Regions from separate parts of the Devosia sp. 2618 genome, predicted to be linked through region 2. Evidence: predicted binding sites of a transcription regulator. Region 2 holds the regulator's gene; the other holds the start of a gene.

Region 1 (7,900 bases), 1.2 Mb from region 2:
GGCGAGGCAGCGGTGCGGCGGGTGGATGTGCGGGTGATCTGCGCGACCAACCGCAACCCGATGCAGCTGATCACCGAAAAGAAGTTCCGCGAAGACCTGTTCTACCGCCTGCATGTGCTGCCGATCCATCTGCCGCCGCTGCGGCAGCGGCCGAGCGACATCATGGTGCTGGCCCGCCATTTCCTCGCGCGCTATGCCGCCGAGGAACACAAGCGGTTTGGCGGCTTTGCGCCCGATGTGGCGTCGCTGCTGACCTCGGCCGAATGGCCGGGCAATGTGCGCCAGTTGCAGAACCTGGTGCGGCGGATGGTGGTGATGGGCGATGGTGGCGAGATCACCATGCCCATGCTCAATGCCGCCGACATCGAGTCGCGTGGTGTGGTGGCGCCGGTAGAGGCGACGCCGAAAGCAGAACGTCGGCAAGTCATCTTGCCGATGTGGCAGCAGGAACAGCGCATTATCGAAGATGCCATTGCCAGCTTTGGCGGCAATGTTTCGCTGGCCGCCGCAGCGCTCGAAATCAGCCCATCGACGATCTATCGCAAGCGCCAGGGCTGGGCGGAAATGGCCGTCGCGAGCTAAGGCGTATTGGCTTCACGGGCCTTGACGCGGTCAAGGCCCAGATAGTGCTCGCGCAGGATGACGGCGATGCCGGAGCAGACGATGATGATGGCGCCAAAGATCATGGCGGCCGTTGGCACGTCGCCGAAAATGGTCATGCCGATGACCAGCGTCAGCAGCAGCGAGACATATTCGAACGGCGCGATCACTGACATATCGGCATAGCGATAGCATGAGGTCAGCAGCAGCTGGCCAATGCCACCGGCAAAGCCCGCGCCGACCAGCAAAGCGGCCTGTTGCGGCGTCGGCATGACCCAGCCGAAGGGCAGCGTCAGCAGTGACAGCACGCTGGCGCTGATGAAAAAGTAGATGACGATGGCTTCGGTGCGCTCGGTTTGCACCAGCTTGCGCACCTGCATCATGGCAAAAGCGGTGACGATGGCGCCGGCAAAGGCCGCAATGGCACCGATGGCTTCGCTATCGCCCGCGGGCTGACCGCTGGAGAACAGCGTCAGGCGCGGCCACAGAATGATGAGCACACCCACGAGCCCGACGATAACCGCCGTCCAGCGAAACAGATGTACCTGCTCCTTGAGCAGCAGGGCGCTGAACACGACGATGAGCAGCGGCGCGGCGTAACCGATGGCGGTGGATTCCGGCAGCGGCAGCCGGGTCAGCGCGAAAAAGCCCAGCCCCATCGATGTGGCGCCAACCAGCGCACGCACAACGTGACCGAACGGGTTCTTGGTGTGGAGGGCAACGCGCAACTGCCGCCGCCACAGCAAATAGGCGACGACGGGCAGAATGGCGAAAAAACAGCGGAAGAAAACCAGCTCGCCGGTCGGGATGGTCCCGGTGGCCTTGAGCATGGTGGCCATGACCACAAAGCAGCAGACGGAAAAGACCTTGAGCACGATGCCACGCATTGGCCCACCCCGATGTTGCGCGGGGCTATGGGACAGGGTGGGCTTGGAAACGGTCACGGCAGTCTCTTAAATCCGGCGGCCGGGATCAATTTCCGGAGGCTTGCTCCAGCTTTTCCTTGGCAATACGCGCGGTGGCGAATGCCTTGTGCTCAGGGCCGACAGCACTGCCGGTCTTGAGGATTTTGCCTTCGGCATCGTGGATTTCCCAATGCCAGTTAGCGTTCGGGCCGCTGCCGCCCTTGAGGCGCAGCTTGATCTGTAGAGTGTTATCCTGGGTCATGCTTGCCTTATGGCTCAGGTTGCGGTGGCTTGGAAGGGGGAAAGTGGGTTTGTGCCACGCCCTCGTGGTTCGAGGCTCGTGAAGAACTCGCACCTCACCATGAGGGCTACGAGGACATTGCGACTAGAGCAGCCCTCAAGGTGAGGCGGGAGCGCAGCGACCCTCGAACCACGAGGGCATGCCCTCTAAACCTCGGACGTCCGATACTCGATGCGGTCGCCCCAGAAGGCGAGGTGGTCGCGGATGGGTTCAACCAGGGGGCATGGGTCGGGGTAGTACCAGACCTGGTCGGGGCCGTCGGCGGTTAGGGTTTTGAGGGTGTAGTAGTGCGCCTCGCCCTTATAGGGGCATGTGGTGCGGATTTCGGAGCGCTCCAGCACGTCCTCGCGGATGTCTTCGCGCGGAATATATATGCGCAGCGGCGCGCCGGGCTCGTCGAGTTCGAGGGCGTTCAGCGAGCTGCCGATTTCGGCGTCGTCAAACAGCACATGGACCCGGCCTTTGGCGGGTGTGATCTTGATATCTTTGTCCAGACATTGACGCGTCATGATGACCTGCCATTTAGAGTTTTGAGAGTGTCCGAGATCAACGCACGAACACAAACTCGGTTCACCCGACCTTGACTCTAAAGGGGGTGCGCCATATATCCCCTGCACTGCATTAGCACTCTACAATCGTGAGTGCTAACAGCGCGAAATTGCATTTCAGTTTGATGCTAATAGGAGCAATCATGAGCTTCCGTCCCCTGCACGACCGCGTGGTCGTCCGTCGCCTCGACAGCGAAGAAAAGACCAAAGGCGGGATTATCATCCCAGACACCGCCAAGGAAAAGCCATCCGAAGGCGTGATCGTTTCCGTTGGCCCCGGCGCCCGCGACGATTCCGGCAAAGTAACCGCGCTTGACGTCAAGGCCGGCGACCGCGTGCTGTTCGGCAAGTGGAGCGGCACCGAGGTCAAGGTCGACGGTGAAGACCTGCTGATCATGAAAGAATCCGACATCATGGGCATCGTCGAAGCTTAAAAACGCGAAGTGTTCCGGAAATCCGGAACCGCGTTTTTATTTTTGAACGCGTCTGAATTTCCCAAAAACCGCTTTGCACTTTTTGGTCAGACGCTTCTGCTTCCTCATCCCTTTCTTTTTGTCTGCACTTTAAGGAGCGCCCTCCATGGCCGCTAAAGAAGTAAAGTTCTCCACTGACGCGCGCGACAAGATGCTGCGTGGCGTCAACATCCTGGCAAACGCAGTCAAGGTGACCCTCGGCCCAAAGGGTCGTAACGTCGTGATCGAAAAGTCCTTCGGTGCGCCACGCATCACCAAGGACGGCGTGTCGGTTGCCAAGGAAATCGAACTCGAAGACAAGTTCGAAAACCTCGGCGCACAGCTGCTGCGTTCGGTCGCTTCCAAGACCAACGACGTTGCTGGCGACGGCACCACCACTGCGACCGTTCTCGGTCAGGCCATCGTTGTTGAAGGCGTCAAGGCTGTTGCCGCCGGCTTCAACCCAATGGATCTGAAGCGCGGCATCGACCTCGCTGTTGAAGAAGTTGTGGCTTCGCTCAAGGCTTCGGCCAAGAAGATCACGTCGTCTTCGGAAGTTTCGCAGGTCGGCACTATTTCGGCCAACGGCGAAACCTCGATCGGCGAGATGATTTCGGAAGCCATGCAGAAGGTCGGCAACGAGGGTGTCATCACCGTCGAAGAAGCCAAGACTGCTGAGACCGAACTCGACGTCGTTGAAGGCATGCAGTTCGACCGTGGCTACCTGTCGCCATACTTCGTGACCAATGCCGAGAAGATGACCGCCGTTCTGGAAGATCCAGTGATCCTCCTGCACGAAAAGAAGCTGTCGAACCTTCAGGCTATCCTGCCGATCCTCGAGTCGGTTGTTCAGAGCCAGCGCCCACTGCTGATCATTGCTGAAGACATCGAAGGTGAGGCTCTTGCGACCCTCGTCGTCAACCGTCTGCGTGGCGGCCTCAAGGTTGCTGCCGTCAAGGCACCAGGCTTTGGCGATCGCCGCAAGGCAATGCTCGAAGACATCGCCATCCTGACCGGCGGCCAGGTGATCTCAGAAGATCTCGGCATCAAGCTCGAGAACGTGACCATCGACATGCTCGGCACTGCCAAGCGCGTTGAAATCACCAAGGAAAACACCACGATCGTCGACGGCGCCGGCACCCAGGAAGACATCCAGGGCCGCGTTGGTCAGATCAAGTCGCAGATCGAAGAAACCACTTCGGACTATGACAAGGAAAAGCTGCAGGAACGTCTGGCAAAGCTCGCCGGCGGTGTTGCCGTGATCCGCGTTGGCGGCTCGACTGAAGTTGAAGTCAAGGAGCGCAAGGACCGCGTCGACGACGCGCTGAACGCTACCCGTGCTGCTGTTGAAGAAGGCATCGTCCCCGGCGGCGGCGTCGCTCTGCTGCGCGCTGCACATGCCATCACCGTGACCGGCATCAATGCTGATCAGGCTGCTGGTATCGCGATCGTTCGTCGTGCCCTGCAGGAACCAGTGCGTACCATCGCCAACAATGCTGGCGCTGAAGGTTCGGTTGTGGTCGGCAAGATCCTCGAGAACAACTCGCCAAACTTCGGCTACAACGCTGCCACCGGTGAATATGGTGACCTCGTTGCACTCGGCGTTATCGACCCGGTGAAGGTCGTTCGTCATGCCCTGCAGGACGCAGCTTCGGTTGCATCGCTGCTGATCACGACGGAAGCCCTGATCGTTGAAGCCCCTAAGCATGACGCACCGGCAATGCCAGGCGGCGGCGGCATGGGCGGCATGGGTGGCATGGACTTCTAAATCGCTTAGCGATTTAGATTCTCCTTTTCGCTCACGGGCGGATACGTCCCACGGCCGGGCGGCATTGCCGCCTGGCAGAAATTACGACTTCAAGGTTCGTTTCTTCCCAGTCACGAACTTTGTGGAAAGGCGCTGTGGCAACACGGCGCCTTTTTTGTTGCGCCCTGCCCGCCGCCCGGCAATAGACTGCCCAAAATCACGAGGAAGATTCGATGCGGACACCCCGACGCGGCAGCGCCTTTGACCAGGCCGAAGCCGCTTTCAAGAGCGCCACCACCAAGCCAGTTGCGGCAGCGCCGGCCAAGCCAGCTACGCCGCCCGAGGGCAAGGAAATGGTGTCGCTGCGGCTCGACCGCGCTGTGCTAGAGCATTTTCAGGAAGATGGTCCGGGTTGGCAGGACCGGATCAATGCCGCGCTGCGTGGAGTGGCGGGGCTGGATTGAGGGGTTGGGTAGATCGTGCCACGACCTCGTCCTTCGACAGGCTCAGGATGGGTCTGTTGGGGGGATCGGGTTCGGGATGCGGTCGGTTGGGGTGTCAATCTCGGAGGCTCATCCTGAGGTATGCACTTAGAGCCGCCTAATCTCAGTAAGCCTCATCCTGAGCCTGTCGAAGGACGAGGCCGTGTCCGCTCAGCGGAAGAACAGCAGGCGTAGCGCCAGCGCAATCGACACCACCACAACCACCGGACGGATGATCTTGGCGCCGTAGCGGATGCCGGTTCGGGCTCCGAGATAACCGCCGACCACCTGCCCCACCGCCATGGCGATGGCTGCTGGCCAGACGACGTCGCCGGCCGGGATGAAGATGGTGAGCGCGGCCAGGTTAGACACCAGGTTCAATATCTTGGTGTTGCCCGAGGCGCGGGTCAGGCCCATGCCAAACAGCATGACAAAACCGATGGTGAAGAATGAGCCCGTGCCGGGCCCGAAAATTCCGTCGTAAAAGCCGATGGCAAAGCCCATGATCGGCACGAAGAGGCCAAACGGCAGGCGTGCCGACTTGTCGGCGTCGGAGAGGTTTGGCGCGAACAGGAAATAGAGCGCAATACCGATCAGCGCGACCGGCACGGCCGTATCGAGCAAACTGACATCGATTTGTTTGACCACCAGCGCGCCGATCAGGCTGCCGGCATAGGTGAGCGCGATAGCGGGGATCAGCGCTTTGAGCGAGACAAAGCCCCGCCGCCAGTAGGTGAGCGCTGCCATGCCGGTGCCCACCACCGATTGCAGTTTGTTGGTCGCCAGCGCCGAAACGGGCGGCAGACCAACCGACAGCAGCGCCGGCAGCGCGATCATCCCGCCTCCACCTGCAATCGCGTCAACAAAACCGGCCAACAGGCCGACACCGGCCAAGGCCAGCAGGATCAGGGGATCGAGCATAGTGCTCCGGGGCGTTATAGGGTGCGGATATGCGTCGTGCTGTCGGGCAAGGGTGCCTCGGCCACACGGCGCTCATAGATGGGAATGTTGATCATGGACGACATGAAGCCGCTCATCATCATCTGGAAACCGGACACGAGCGCGGTCATGGCCAGAATGACGGCGCGCATGGTGCTGGTCTGGTTGAGCGGTCCGAAATCGCGCTTGGCCCATTCGGACAGGCCCCAGCCCAATGCGCCGAGGCCGATCAGCATCAGGACAACGGCAACTAGCAGGATGCGTTCGAGCGTGAGGGCCTCGAGCAGGCGGTCGTGATTGCTGGAGCGCGGGATGAAGCCGTAGCGCGAGGCAAAGCGTCGGCCGATGACCGCAAAGGAAATCGACTGTAGCCCAACGATAATGCAGAGCGCGGCGACGAGGAACGTGTGGACGTCGAAGCTGACGTTGCCGACACGGAATGGACCGGGCAGGAGTAGCCCGCCGACCACGAGACCGACGGCGAGCAGCGCGAGGCCGGGATAGAGGAACAGCCAGCGCGGCGAGAACAGCAGCAGGAAGCGCAGGTGGCGCCAACCGTCGCGGAACGAGCGCAGATGCGGCGGGCGGGAGCGACCGTCCTTGGCGAGCGTCGTGGGCACTTCGCGCACGTCGAGTTGAGCCAGTGTTGCCTTGACCACCATTTCGGAGGCGAATTCCATGCCGGTGGTGCGCAGGTTGAGCGCCAGGATCGCCTCGCGCGAGAAGCCGCGCAGGCCGCAATGGAAGTCGCGAATGGGGGTGCGGAAGAACAGGCGTCCGAAGGCGCTGAGCACCGGATTGCCGATGTAGCGGTGATGCCAAGGCATGGCGCCGGGCGCGATGCCACCGGCAAAGCGATTGCCCATGACCAGATCGGCACCATCGCGCAATGCGGCGACGAAGGCGTCGAGCTTGGAGAAATCATAGCTGTCATCGGCATCGGCCATGATGATGTAGCGACCGCGCGCCGCCTGAATGCCGCCGCCCAGTGCTGCCCCATAGCCGCGTTCGGGCACCGGCACGACGCGGGCGCCGAGGCCTTCGGCGATCTCGCGCGAGCCATCGGTCGAGCCGTTATCGGCGATGACGACTTCGCCGGAAATGCCGGTGCGGTCGAGATACGATTGCGCCTTGTTGATGCAGGTCGCCAGCGTCTCAGCCTCATTGAGGCAGGGCATCAGGATGGTGAGTTCGATGCTATCAGTCAATTCCGCCCCGCCCCGCAATGCTGTCTAAGTCTTGTGCCGTGAATCGGGGCCTCAGGCAATGTTGCCGCAGTTTATGGGGAGCGCGGCTATCGAGGCGCCGTCAGTCACCTCCACCACCACCGCCATCTCCGCCGCCGCTATCGCTGGAGCTGTCGAAGCCAGTGTCATGGGTCGTGTCGTGACGTCCGCTTGAAGGGGTCGGGCCCGCGTCGCTGGATGATGCGGCACCGTCACCCGATGTCGGGTTGCGGCCACGGCCATTGATGCGGCCGCGCGGGGTGCCGATCAGCAGGATGAGCAGCCCGCTGACCAGCGTGATGGGAATGAGAAAGAGGAGCCATTGCCACTCCATGCTTATGCGCCCGCGTTTGCACCCAGCTTTGCCAGGACGGTGTAGAGCAACGCCTTGCGCTCTGCTGGCCAGTCGGCGGTGCGCGAGACGATGAGGCAGGCTTCGCTTTGCAGCATGACGCCATCTTCGAGCACGCGAAGGCCATTGGCCGCGAGGGTTGAACCGGTGGTGGTGATATCGACGACGATATCGGCCACGCCCGATGCCGGGGCTGCTTCGGTGGCGCCGAGGCTTTCCACCGTGCGGTATTCGGCAATGCCGGCCTTGGCGAAATGCTGGCGGGTGATGGTGATATATTTGGTGGCGATGCGCATCCAGCGGCCGTGACGGCTGCGGAAATCGGAGGCGACGTCGGCCAGATCGTGC
Region 2 (7,900 bases):
CTGCCGCGATGGACGCGTTCAAAGCGTTTGGTCAGTTCCAAAGCGACGGCCGCCTGTCGGTCACCGAAGATTTCAGCCATGGATGCCAGCGTATCGTCGAGGCGGCGCGGGCTTTCGTAAAACACCAAAGTTTCACGTGAATCCTTGAGCGCTTTGATGGCATTGGCGCGCGCGCCAGCCTTGGGCGGCAGAAAACCGTGAAAGGCAAATGCATCGGTGGGCAGGCCGGCAACGACCAGCGCCGACAGCAATGCCGAGGCGCCGGGGATGGGGAAGACCGGCTGGTTGGCTTCAGCCAAAGCGCGGATCAGCGGAAAGCCGGGATCGGACAGGAGCGGCGTGCCGGCATCGGAGATCAGCGCGATGGCTTCCCCGGCGGCGACCCGACGCACGATATCGTCGGCCTTGGCCCGTTCATTGTGTTCATGCAGCGCCACGCGGCGGCCCTTGATGCCGTAGTGATCGAGCAGACGGGCGGACATGCGGGTGTCTTCGCAGAGCACGACCGAGGCGGCGGCCAGCGTTTCAAGCGCGCGGATGGTGATGTCGCGCAGATTGCCGATCGGGGTTGCCACGACATAAAGGCCGGGGGCCAGAGGCGGGGCCGTAAAGGCCGAACCGGCAATGAAATAGCCCGAATTGGTGTCGTTCATGCGCGGATCCGGTCGGTTGAGACTTGGTTAAGCAATGGCGGTCAAACTGTTAACACACTGCTAGCACTTTGGAGGTCTTTGGTGACCTTTGATCGAAAGGCACGACGGGGATTGGTTCGCGCTTTTGGCGCCGTGAGCCTGCTCGCGCTATCGGCCTGTGCGCCAATGCAGTTCGGCTCGCGGACGCTCGATCTGGGCGGTCCCATCGGTCCATCTAGCGACACTGGCGGGCTTACGCCAGCCCAACCGGGACTGCAGACCCCGATTGCGATGCCGAACGGGCCGACCCAGAGCTTTGGTCGCGGGCCGGTGAAGGTCTCGCTGCTGCTGCCACTGAGCGGTGACCCGGCTTCGGCATCGGTCGGGCAATCGCTGGCCAATGCCAGCCGGCTGGCGATCAGTTTTGTCGAGGCCAATCCCAATATTGCCGAGAACATCACCATCACGCTGCGCGATACCGGCACCAGTGCACAGGGCGCCAGCAGCGCGGCGAGTGCGGCGGTGGCGGATGGGTCGCGGCTGATCCTTGGGCCTTTGCAGGCCGATCAGGTGATGGCGGCGGGCGCGGTGGCGCGGTCGGCTGGGTTGCCGCTGATCGGGTTTTCCAACAATCCGGGCGCGGCGGGGCAGGGGGTTTATCTCTTGAGCGTCTTGCCCGAGATGGAAATGAAACGCTCGCTGCGCTGGCTGATGGCGCAGGGTCGGCGTGGTGTGGCGGGCGTGTTCCCGGCCACCGAAACGGGCCAGGCGCAGGAAATGGCATTCCGCCAGCAGGCCGTCGCCGTCGGGTTCTCGCCGCAGGCGGTTTATACGTTTTCGACAGCGCAGGAGGCCCAGCAGATCGTGGCGCAGGCCATGCCCAATATCCAGCGCGGCATGATCGACGCGCTGGTGCTGCCCGACCGGGCGACGGCCCCCAATTTCGGCGCGCTGCTGGCACAGGCCGGCGTCACCAATGAGCAGGTGCAGATTGTCGGCTCGGCTGAATGGGATGGTGATCCGGGAATCATGTCGTCGGCAGGGTTAAGCGGGGCGATCTATCCGGCGGTTGATCCGTCCGGGATGGCGGCGATCAGCGGGGACTATCAGCGCCAGTTTGGTGGCCACCCCAATGGGCTGGCGACGATTGCCTATACGGCGACGATCCTGGCCAATGTGAATACGCTGTCCATGGCCAATCCGCCCTATAATCCGGGGCTGATGACGAGCAGCACCGGCTTTAACGGGCGCGATGGGGTGTTTCGGTTTTTGAGCAATGGCCGGGCGGAATATGCGCTGGCGATCAAGAAGGTTGGGCCCGGTGGAGCGCAGGTCTTGGAGGGGGGCAAGCTTTAGGGGCCACCAAGGCTTCCACTTCTGGGGCGTGGCAGGCGCGGTGTGCGACATAACCATGCAAGCAAAAAGGCCCCGCGGGTGCGGGGCCAGAATTGGCGGACTTGCCGAGATGATCAGCGGGCCAAGGGCGCAGTGCGCTTGGTGGCGACCGGGGCGAATATCTTCACGGTGCCTGGCGCTGGACCGACATGTTTCTCGACAGTCACCAACCGGGTTGATGCCTTGCCACCGTTCCCACTGACGGGGAGCCCGCCGTAGTCGGCGCAGGCTGCAGTAACGACCGCGTCAGAGGGCGCGCTGCCATCGTCAAGAACTCCGACCGTAATGCCGTCATTGCACATCCAGCTAACGGTACCGTCCTGCCAATAATGCAGCTTGTAGGCCTGCGCCTGTGCCACGGATGCCAGTGCGATTGCGGCGATTGATGCGGCGGTGATGATGGCTTTCTTGTTCATGATTGTCCCTCTGTGTTGAATGCCTGGGCAGATTGAGGGGCGCCTCTTGAATTGCAGGTGAGCCAGCCGTTCATTTTCACGTCATCTGCGGTCTAACCGACACGTCGTCGGTCCACGCATAAGCGAAAAGCTCTCTTGTCCAGATGACTGCTCGCGGCCATAAGCTCCGCCAAATCAGGCACATGAGCACCGCTTCGGTGATGGTTGCCGTTGCAGAGGAAGGTGCGCATGAGCGTCAGGAATCTCTATTTAGCGGCTGCCGTGCTTGGAACGGTCGTTCCCTGGCTGTTTTTTGGCTCCTTCTTCTCCCAGAATGGGCCCGATATTCCGCTCTTTTTGCAATCCCTGTTCGTGAACGGGGCAGCCGGTGGCTTCTCGGCAGATGTGCTGATTTCGATTGCCGTATTTTGGCTATGGTCATGGCGCGATGCCGCAAAGCACGATGTGGCGCGCTGGTGGCTGGTTCTGCCGGCAAGTTTCTTTGTCGGGCTATCGCTAGCGCTACCGCTTTATTTCTATTTGCGTGAGCGCAACTGAAACCTCGCAAAATCGGGAACGCCGATATTGCGGACCGTTCCGCGATATAGACCGGCTGTCTATGCCATTGGATAGAAGCCGGTCTGCGTTCTGCGTCAGCAGATCAGGCAGCCAGGTCCGCGACCACGGCGTCCAGCACCGGAAAGCCCTTGTCGGTCACCCGCAGATTGCCGTTGGGGAGGGTTTCGACGAAGCCGTAGCCTTTGAGGGTGTCGATCTGGGTGCGGGAAATCTGGCGGCCGGAGATCGCGGTGAAGCGGGCCGGGGAAATGCCTTCCTTGAGACGCAGGCCCATGACGAGGAACTCGTCGCCCTGTTCTTCCCAAGTCAGAATATCGTCGACGACCATGCCGTGGCCCTTGGAGACGACGTTTTTCTGCCAATCGAAGGGCATTTTTTCGGCGGCTGTGGCGTGGCGCTGATTGTTGATCATCAGACGACCATGGGCGCCCGGACCGATGCCGGCATATTCGCCATACCGCCAGTAGAGCATGTTGTGCGAGCTTTCCTGGCCCGGACGGGCATGGTTGGAAATCTCGTAGGCGGGCAGGCCCGCGGCAGCGGTGAGTTCGGCGGTCATCTCATAGAAATCGGCCGCCAGATCCTCATTGGGCATCTTGAGCTTGCCGGCCCGGTGCAGGTCGAAATAGCGCGTGCCCTGCTCGATGGTCAGCATATAGAGGCTGATATGGCCCTGGGCGAGCCAGAGGCCTTCCTTGAGCTCGTCTTCCCAATCTTCGAGCGTCTGCTTGGGACGGCCATAGATCAGGTCAAAGCTGGAGCGATCAAACACCGACTGCGCGATGCGCACGGCCGCGATGGCCTCATCGACAGAGTGACGACGGCCGAGCTCGGCCAGAGGCCCTTCGCGCAGCGATTGGACGCCCAGCGAGACGCGATTGACGCCGGCGGAGCGATAGCCCCGGAAACGGTCGACTTCGACGCTGGTCGGATTGGCTTCGAGTGTGATCTCGGCATTGCGGCCGATGGTCCAATGCTTGGCAATGGCGTCGATGATGCGGCCCGTCGATTGCGGGTTCATCATCGAGGGCGTGCCCCCGCCAAAGAAAATCGACTGCACGACACGGCCGGGCGTCAGCGACGCGGTATAGGCGATCTCACGCTCATAGGCGGCCACATAGTCGATCTCGTCGAACGGGCCGCGATGGACGTGCGAATTGAAATCGCAATAGGGGCACTTGGACGCGCAAAACGGCCAATGCACGTAAACGCCGAACATGTCGTTCGGGCTATTGCTCAATCTGATTCTCCACGAATTTGGCGAAGGAGCGGGCGCGGTGGCTCAGCCCCTGCTGGCCGGGGGCCCAGCTATGCTTCATTTCTGGCGACATCTGGCCAAAGGTCAGCTCGTAGCCATCGGGCATGAACATCGGATCATAGCCATGACCCTGCGTACCGCGCGGCGGCCAGACCAGAGTGCCAAAGCACTGGCCGTGATAAATCACATCGCGACCATCGGGATGAGCGAGGCAAAGCGTGGCGTTGAACGAGCCCTTGCGCTGTTCGGGCGCGGTGGCGCCGGCAGCTTGAAGAGCATCCTCGACGCGCTGCATGGCGACATTGAAATCGCGCGGCACGCCAGCCCAGTCGGCGGTATAGACGCCGGGATCGCCATTGAGCGCATCGACGCAAAGACCCGAATCATCGCTGAGCGCCAGCATATTGGCGGCGCTGGCAGCGGCGTGGGCCTTCAGCCGGGCGTTTTCGGCAAAGGTGGTGCCGGTTTCTTCCGGCTCGGGCAGGCCAAGTTCGCCGGCCGAGACAAGCTCAAGGCCGAAGGGGGAGAACAGTTCCTGAAATTCCTTGAGCTTGCCGGCATTGTGGGTGGCCAGCACGAGACGATCGCCGCGGCGGAGTTTTGCAATGCTCACTTGCTGGCGCTCCGGGGCTTGGCATCGAGCGCGCGGACCACATCGTGCCAGAGGGCGCAGTTTGCGGAAGGCAAGGCCCCCTCATCCGCCCTTCGGGCGCCTTCTCCCACGAGGGGAGAAGGGGAAGCGGTGGTGCGACGGAATAGTGCCAGAAACGCGGAACTACCCTTCTCCCCGCGTGGGAGAAGGTGGCTCGGCGCAGCCGAGACGGATGAGGGGGGCTTCTTGCGGGCAAAAAACATCATGCTTCCAAAGCCGCCAACTGCATCAGAGTCAGCTCGCCAATGCCCTGTTCGGCCAGCTCCATCAGCGCGTTGAGTTCGTCGCGCGAGAAGGGGACCTGTTCGGCAGTGCCCTGGATTTCGACGAACTTGCCGGAGCCGGTCATCACGAAATTGGCATCGGTATGGGCTTCGACGTCTTCGAGGTAATCGAGATCGAGCACGGGGGCGCCGCGATAGATGCCGCAGGAGACTGCAGCCACCGAATCACGCAGGGCCTTGCCCTTGGTCAGCTTGCGCTCGTCCATCCACTTGATGGCATCGGCTAGCGCCACATAGGCGCCGGTGATCGAAGCGGTGCGGGTGCCGCCATCGGCTTCGAGAACGTCGCAGTCGATGGTGATCTGGTTTTCGCCCAGCAGCTGCATATCGACCACCGCGCGCAGCGAACGGCCGATGAGGCGCTGGATTTCCTGGGTGCGGCCGGACTGCTTGCCGGCGGCGGCTTCGCGACGGGTGCGCGAACCGGTGGCGCGGGGCAGCATGCCATATTCGGCGGTGACCCAGCCCTGGCCCTTGCCGCGCAGCCAGCCCGGCAGGCTGGTTTCAACCGAAGCGGTGACGAGCACCTTGGTGTTGCCGAAGGAGACGAGGCACGAGCCCTCGGCCTTCTGGGCGACATTGCGCTCGATTGTAACCGCCCGCATCTGGTTGGGCTCACGTCCGGAAGGGCGCATCAGGGATCCGTCAAGAAATTGCTATTAACCGCCTCTTAACCCTCCTAGCCCTCGGTCACAAGCGGCGGGCGCTTGGCGGGAAGCTGCAATGCGCTTAAATGAGGCATGAGGGTTAAAGCGGAGGATTTTATCGAAATCGAATGAGCAAGCCTCCAGAAGATTTCCTCAGCGTGCTCAATGCACGCAGCCAGGACATATTTCGCAAGATCGTTGAGCGGTATCTGGAGACAGGTCAGCCGGTGGGTTCGCGCGACCTGAGCCGTATGCTGCAAGTGGGCCTGTCGCCCGCTTCCGTGCGCAATGTGATGGCCGATCTTGAAGATCTTGGACTGATCGCAGCGCCGCATACTTCTGCAGGCCGCGCCCCAACGCAGGACGGGTTGCGGTTTTTCGTCGACGCCATGCTCGAAGTGGGTGCGGTCAACGAAACCGAGCGCAGCCAGATCGCCAAATCCATCGAGGGCCAGCATCGCGGGCAGGTGGAAGATGTGCTGACCGAAGCCAGCACTTTGCTGAGCGGGCTGAGCCAGGGGGCAGGGGTGGTGATCGCCACCAAGGCCGACATGGTGCTGCGCCATATCGAATTTGTGCGGCTCGATGCCACCCGCGCCATGGCCATTCTGGTCGGGCAGGACGGGCAGGTGGAAAACCGAATCATGGATATTCCGGCGGGGCTGACCGCCTCGACCCTGACCCAGGCCGGCAATTATCTGGCGCGCTATGTGGTAGGGCGGACCATTCCCGAGGCGCGCAAGGCCTTGTCCGAGCAGCGCAACGAGCAGCGCGCCGAACTGGACGAGCTGACGCAGCGGCTGGTGGATGCCGGGATCGCGACGCTGGGCCAACCCTCGGCGGCGAGCCAGCCGACAGTGATCGTGCGCGGGCGGGCAAACCTGATCAATGATGCGATGGCGAGTGACGAACTGTTGCGCATGCGGCAACTGTTTGACGAGCTCGAGAGCAAGGACGGCTTGCTCGACCTGCTTGGCGACGCTGAAAAGGCGCAGGGCGTGCGCATCTTTATCGGCTCGGAAAACAAGCTGTTTTCGCTGTCGGGATCGTCGGTCATCCTGTCGCCGTACAAGGATGCCAATGACAAGGTGGTGGGGGTGCTTGGGGTGATCGGGCCGACGCGGCTCAACTATGCGCGCATCGTGCCGGTGGTGGACTATACCGCCAATGTGATCAGCGCGATGATGGCGCGAAAGCGGAATTAACGGGCGCGTTTCGGGACCTTGCTCAACAGGCGCTGCGTCCAAGGACCACGGTGGCTGCTCTATCACTTGAAAAGACGGCCAGTTTGGCCGATATGCGGACCAAACCAGTTATCCATTGCGGAACAGAACAATGATGAGCGACGACAACGCCGCCTCCGGCGAGACGCCCGAAGTCGAAATCCCGACCGAAGTCGAAATCGATCCGACCGAGGCATTGCGCGCCGAGAATGCGGAACTCAAGGACCGGGTGCTGCGCACTCATGCCGAGATGGAAAACCTGCGCAAGCGCACCGAGCGCGATGTCGCCGATACGCGCAGCTATGCCATTGCCGGTTTTGCCCGCGACATGCTGAGCGCCACCGATGCGCTGAGCCGCGCCCTGATGGTGCTGCCAGCCGAAGCGCGTGAGCATGGCGATGCGACCACCAAGAGCCTTATCGAAGGCATCGAAATGACCGAACGCGAAATGCAGCGCCTCCTGGCCAAGCATGGCGTGACGCCGATCGAAGCCGAGGGCCAGAAGTTTGACCCGCACAAGCATCAGGCGATGTTTGAAGTGCCCGATCCCAGCCGTCCCGAAGGTACGGTCGTGCAGGTGGTTCAGGCCGGTTTTGCCATCGGCGACCGCATCCTGCGCCCCGCCATGGTCGGCGTCGCCAAGGGCGGCCCAAGCCACGCGCCGGCTGACGAGGCGATTGATAAGAGCGTTTGAGGTTTGGGGTGATGGCCGCCCGTGCCATTCGAGCGTAGCTCTCATGGTCTTCTCGGCTAAAATCTGTCCACCGGACAGATTTTGCGGCAAGGCCGCCGCCTCAAAGTTTCACGTGAATCCCCGCGCAAGCGGGGATTTTTG

What was found. The regulator HrcA, encoded in region 2, represses chaperone genes, less so after heat shock. The targets are predictions, from matches to a motif close to GTTAGCACTCNCNNNNNGNGAGTGCTAAC.
Region 1: a site for HrcA is predicted at 2,427-2,455, ahead of ABIE28_RS13130 (co-chaperone GroES). Genes of this name have one in related genera too.

The regions. Positions count from the first base shown of each region.
Region 1 covers NZ_JBEPOO010000001.1:2,612,097-2,619,996, forward strand. The annotation lists gene ABIE28_RS13110 (sigma-54 interaction domain-containing protein) at 1-582, shown strand, start outside; gene ABIE28_RS13115 (DMT family transporter) at 579-1,487, opposite strand; gene ABIE28_RS13120 (hypothetical protein) at 1,573-1,767, opposite strand; gene ABIE28_RS13125 (DUF427 domain-containing protein) at 1,953-2,315, opposite strand; gene ABIE28_RS13130 (co-chaperone GroES) at 2,498-2,788, shown strand; gene groL (chaperonin GroEL) at 2,934-4,574, shown strand; gene ABIE28_RS13140 (BrnA antitoxin family protein) at 4,787-5,017, shown strand; gene ABIE28_RS13145 (TSUP family transporter) at 5,207-5,956, opposite strand; gene ABIE28_RS13150 (glycosyltransferase family 2 protein) at 5,971-7,182, opposite strand; gene ABIE28_RS13155 (hypothetical protein) at 7,283-7,534, opposite strand; gene hisG (ATP phosphoribosyltransferase) at 7,537-7,900, opposite strand, start outside.
Region 2 covers NZ_JBEPOO010000001.1:3,809,264-3,817,163, forward strand. The annotation lists gene rsmI (16S rRNA (cytidine(1402)-2'-O)-methyltransferase) at 1-653, opposite strand, end outside; gene ABIE28_RS18775 (penicillin-binding protein activator) at 735-1,988, shown strand; gene ABIE28_RS18780 (hypothetical protein) at 2,102-2,443, opposite strand; gene ABIE28_RS18785 (DUF2834 domain-containing protein) at 2,672-2,980, shown strand; gene hemW (radical SAM family heme chaperone HemW) at 3,084-4,241, opposite strand; gene ABIE28_RS18795 (non-canonical purine NTP pyrophosphatase) at 4,231-4,872, opposite strand; gene rph (ribonuclease PH) at 5,114-5,830, opposite strand; gene hrcA (heat-inducible transcriptional repressor HrcA) at 5,971-7,047, shown strand; gene grpE (nucleotide exchange factor GrpE) at 7,178-7,759, shown strand.